Regions from separate parts of the Streptomyces sp. NBC_01255 genome, predicted to be linked through region 2. Evidence: riboswitches for the same ligand, from Rfam matches in the RefSeq annotation. Region 2 holds a riboswitch; the other holds the start of a gene.
The links. Region 2 has a riboswitch for glycine ahead of gcvP (aminomethyl-transferring glycine dehydrogenase). Riboswitches for the same ligand answer to the same signal wherever they lie in the genome.
Positions count from the first base shown of each region.

Region 1: it holds a riboswitch for glycine, as region 2 does, so the genes downstream of both, gcvT (glycine cleavage system aminomethyltransferase GcvT) here and gcvP (aminomethyl-transferring glycine dehydrogenase) in region 2, are expected to answer to the same signal.

Region 1 covers NZ_CP108474.1:2,665,016-2,667,400, forward strand. The annotation lists gene OG357_RS11545 (AAA family ATPase) at 1-450, opposite strand, end outside; glycine riboswitch at 602-700, shown strand; glycine riboswitch at 702-814, shown strand; gene gcvT (glycine cleavage system aminomethyltransferase GcvT) at 874-1,998, shown strand; gene gcvH (glycine cleavage system protein GcvH) at 2,076-2,385, shown strand, end outside.
Region 2 covers NZ_CP108474.1:7,309,441-7,311,825, forward strand. The annotation lists gene OG357_RS33125 (DNA polymerase IV) at 1-273, shown strand, start outside; gene OG357_RS33130 (PRC-barrel domain-containing protein) at 425-799, opposite strand; glycine riboswitch at 913-1,012, shown strand; gene gcvP (aminomethyl-transferring glycine dehydrogenase) at 1,189-2,385, shown strand, end outside.

The DNA.
Region 1 (2,385 bases), 4.6 Mb from region 2:
CAGGGCGCCGCCGCGGCGCCGCGCCTCGCGGGCGAGCCAGCGCCGCACCCAGGACTGGGTGCCGCAGTCGTGCACGACGACGCTCGCGCCGGAGCGCAGGGCGCGGCGCAGTCCGGCGTAGTGCGCGAGCCGGACCAGGGGGCGGTAGACCGCGTACGGCAGGAGGCGCGGCATGCGGGCCTCCCAGCGCTCGCGGACGTCCTGGGAGTCGATGCCCCGGCCTTCGGCGGCGCGTCTCATGAGGGTGGACTTGCCGCTGCCGGGCAGCCCGGAGACGACGACGAGGTCGCCGGCGGCGAAGGTGAGGGCACGGGGCCCCCGGCCGCCGCGCTCGCGCAGGTCCCGCAGGAGCCGGCCTCGGCGGCCGGTTCTGGCCCTGGTCCGGGCCCGGGCACGCTGGGACGGTATGCCGGTACTGGTCCCGTATGCGCCGGTGTGCTGAATCCTCATCGTTGCTCCCCCTGCCGGGCCTCAGGAGACCCTTGCCCACAAAGTGTAAAGAAGCGGTAATGAGATACAAGTGATGTGCCGCGCGGAGCACGCGTGCAATGATGTGCGCGCCAGGCGCGCTCAGTCGCCATACAACCTCATACCGGCCGCTCGAATCCGCGCGGGAGAGTTCCGGAACGCCTCGGCGTCCGGACGCCGAAGGAGCAAGACCCTCCCTTGAATCTCTCAGGCCCCGTACCGCGTGGATGAGGCAGATCTGAAAAGCGGGACACCCTGCCGTGTCCCCACCCAAGGTGCAAGCCGACCTCTCGTGTGACGAGATGCTCTCGGTGAACCTCTCAGGTTCCATGACAGATGGGGAGGACGTCCTCGCCCGTCATGTGTTTCGTCACCGAACCGCCCTTGGGATCCGGGAGCCACCCCATGAGCACTGCCCCCCGTCTGACCGCCCTCGATGCGCTGCATCGTTCGCTGGGCGCGACCATGACCGACTTCGCGGGCTGGGACATGCCCCTGCGCTACGCCAGCGAGCGGGACGAGCACATCGCCGTCCGGACCAAGGCGGGCCTCTTCGACCTCTCCCACATGGGCGAGATCACCGTCACCGGGCCGCAGGCCGTCGAGCTCCTCGACCACGCCCTCGTCGGCAACATCTCCACGGTGGGCGTGGGCCGCGCCCGCTACACGATGATCTGCCAGGAGGACGGCGGCATCCTCGACGACCTGATCGTCTACCGCCTCGGCGAGACCGAGTACATGGTCGTCGCGAACGCCTCGAACGCGCAGATCGTCCTGGACGCGCTGACCGAGCGCGCGGCCGGCTTCGACGCCGAGGTCCGCGACGACCGTGACGCGTACGCCCTGATCGCGGTCCAGGGCCCGGAGTCCCCCGGCATCCTGAAGTCGCTCACCGACGCCGACCTGGACGGGCTGAAGTACTACGCCGGTCTGCCCGGCACGGTCGCCGGCGTGCCCGCGCTGATCGCCCGTACCGGCTACACCGGCGAGGACGGCTTCGAGCTGTTCCTGAAGCCCGAGCACGCCGAGGGCGTGTGGAAGGCGCTGACCGAGGCGGGTACCCCGGTCGGCCTCATCCCCTGCGGCCTGTCCTGCCGCGACACGCTCCGCCTGGAGGCGGGCATGCCGCTGTACGGCCACGAGCTGACGACCGCCCTCACCCCCTTCGACGCCGGTCTCGGCCGGGTCGTCAAGTTCGAGAAGACGACCAACGACGGCCGCTTCGTCGGCCGTGAGGCGCTCGAGAAGGCCGCCGAGCGCGCCGAGACCGCCCCGCCGCGCAAGCTCGTCGGCCTGGTCGCCGAGGGCCGCCGGGTCCCGCGCGCCGGGTTCTCCGTCGTCAAGGACGGCGTGGTGATCGGCGAGGTGACCTCGGGCGCCCCGTCCCCGACCCTCGGGAAGCCGATCGCGATCGCCTACGTGGACGCGGCGCACGCCACGCCCGGCACCGAGGGTGTAGGTGTGGACATCCGCGGCACCCACGAGGCGTACGAGGTCGTGGCGCTGCCGTTCTACAAGCGCCAGAAGTGACGCAGTCGTCTCATCCCGGGTCTCATCCCGCGAGACCCACGTTCATCAGTACTCCCCCGATCCAGGAGAATCAGGTCATGAGCAACCCCCAGCAGCTGCGCTACACCAAGGAGCACGAGTGGCTGACGGCCGCCGAGGACGGCGTCGCGACGGTCGGCATCACGGAGTTCGCGGCCAACGCGCTCGGTGACGTCGTCTACGCCGACCTCCCCGAGGTCGGCGCGACCGTCACCGCGGGCGAGACCTGTGGCGAGCTGGAGTCGACGAAGTCCGTGAGCGACCTGTACTCCCCCGTCACGGGTGAGGTCGTCGCCAGGAACCAGGACGTGGTGGACGACCCGTCGCTGGTGAACTCGGCTCCGTTCGAGGGTGGCTGGCTGTTCAAGG
Region 2 (2,385 bases):
AGTGCTGGTGCCGATGCCGGCGGTGTGGCGGATGAGGCTGGGGCTGCCGGGGCCGTCGCCGTCGAGCGGCAGTGGGCGCCCGGGCACGACGTACGGCACGCGGTGCACGGGGCGGGGTGGGTGCAGGGGAGCGGGGTCGGACGGGTCACGGTGCGGTTCGAGGAGCCGTGGTCGGCGCCGGGGCGGGTGCGGACGTTCTCGGTGGACGATCCGGAACTCGAGCCTTCGGAGCCGTTGCCCTTGGTGCGGGGCGAGTGCCGGGCGGGGGCGTGACGGCTCGGTGGTCCGGTGCCGGTCTGTGCGGTGCGCCCGGCCTTGCGGCCGGGCCGGGGTACCTGTGGGGGGTTCGCGCCGTTGGCGGCTGTGGGGCCTCCGCTTGTGTTGCTCGTGCGGCTGGGTCCGTACCGGTGCGGGTTGCCGCGGGTCAGGGGCCCTCTTGGCCTGCCAGGTGACCGAAGTCGGTGTCCCGGGGGTTCTGGGGTGGGGGTGGGAGCGTGAGGTTGTAGTGGCGGTAGAGCTGGAGCTCCTGTTCCGGGGAGAGGTGGCGGCCTACGCCGAAGTCCGGGGCGTCCTTGATGAGTGCGCGTTCGAACGGGATGTGGAGGCCGTCTTCCAGGAGGTCGCTCGGCTCCAGCGGTACGAAGGCGTCCCGGCTGAACAGGCCGGTGCGGACCGCGGCCCATTCCGGGATGCCGGTCGCGTCGTCCAGGTACACCTCGTCCACGGTTCCGATCTTGTGCCCGTTCCGGTCGAACGCCTTGCGGCCGATCAGGCTGCGCGGATCGATGTCGGTCTGCACGGTCCCTCCAACTGGTCGCAACTGCTCTACACCCCTACGAAAGTGCACATCTGGGATGTCGGCCACTTGAGCGATGGGAGCCGCAACCTCGCTGGTAGGCTGGCTGTGGCTGTCGACCCTGTGCGGGAGAGTCCCCCGGAGAAACCTTCCGGAGGGCGCCGAAGGAGCAAATCCTCCCCGGAATCTCTCAGGCCCCTGTACCGCGCGGACGAGGTCACTCTGGAAAGCAGAGCGGTGTCCACGGCATGCGCTCTCACCGACGGTGAAAGCCGGCGTGCCGCGAGGCGTGCCGGTGAAACTCTCAGGTTGAGATGACAGAGGGGGAGGCCGTCCGGGTACCCGCGCCGTGGTGCCCCTCGCAGGTCGTGACGACCAGGAGGCCTCCGTACATGACCGCCAACCGCATTCCGCTCTCCGAGCTCGAACAGGGCATCCCGTTCGAGCAGCGGCACATCGGGCCCGACGCCGAGGCGCGGGCCAAGATGCTCGCTCAGGTCGGTTACGGCTCGCTCGACGAGCTCACCGCCGCCGCGGTGCCGGACGTGATCAAGAACGCCGAAGCGCTGGGCCTGCCGGCCGCGCGCACCGAGGCCCAGGTGCTGGCCGAGCTGCGCACGCTCGCCGACAGCAACCAGGTCCTCGCCCCGATGATCGGCCTCGGGTACTACGGGACCTTCACGCCTCCGGTCATTCTCCGGAACGTCATGGAGAACCCGGCCTGGTACACCGCCTACACGCCGTACCAGCCGGAGATCTCGCAGGGGCGTCTGGAGGCGCTGCTCAACTTCCAGACCATGGTCGCCGACCTGACCGGTCTGCCCACCTCGGGCGCCTCCCTCCTCGACGAGGGCACCGCCGCCGCCGAGGCCATGTCCCTGTCCCGGCGCGTCGGCAAGGTCAAGAACGGCGTCTTCCTCATCGACGCCGACGCCCTGCCGCAGACGATCGCCGTCATCGAGACCCGCGCCGAGCCGACCGGTGTCGAGGTCGTCGTCGCGGATCTCAGCGACGGGATCCCCGCCGAGATCGCCGAGCGCGGTGTCTTCGGTGTGCTGATCCAGTACCCGGGCGCCTCAGGTGCCGTGCGGGACATCAAGGCCACCGTCGACCAGGCCCACGAGCTCGGTGCCATCGTCACCGTCGCCGCCGACCTGCTCGCGTTGACCCTGCTCACCTCGCCCGGCGAGCTGGGCGCGGACATCGCCGTCGGCACCACGCAGCGCTTCGGCGTGCCCATGGGCTTCGGCGGTCCCCACGCCGGCTACATGGCCGTCCAGGACAAGCACGCCCGCTCCCTGCCCGGTCGCCTGGTGGGTGTGTCCGTCGACGCCGACGGCAACCGCGCGTACCGCCTCGCCCTGCAGACCCGCGAGCAGCACATCCGCCGCGAGAAGGCCACCAGCAACATCTGTACGGCTCAGGTGCTGCTCGCCGTCATGGCCGGCATGTACGCCGTCTACCACGGGCCGGACGGGCTGAAGGGGATCGCGCAGCGGACCCACCGGTACGCCACGATCCTCGCCGCGGGTCTCACCGCCGGTGGCGTCGAGGTCGTCCACGGTTCGTACTTCGACACCCTCACCGTC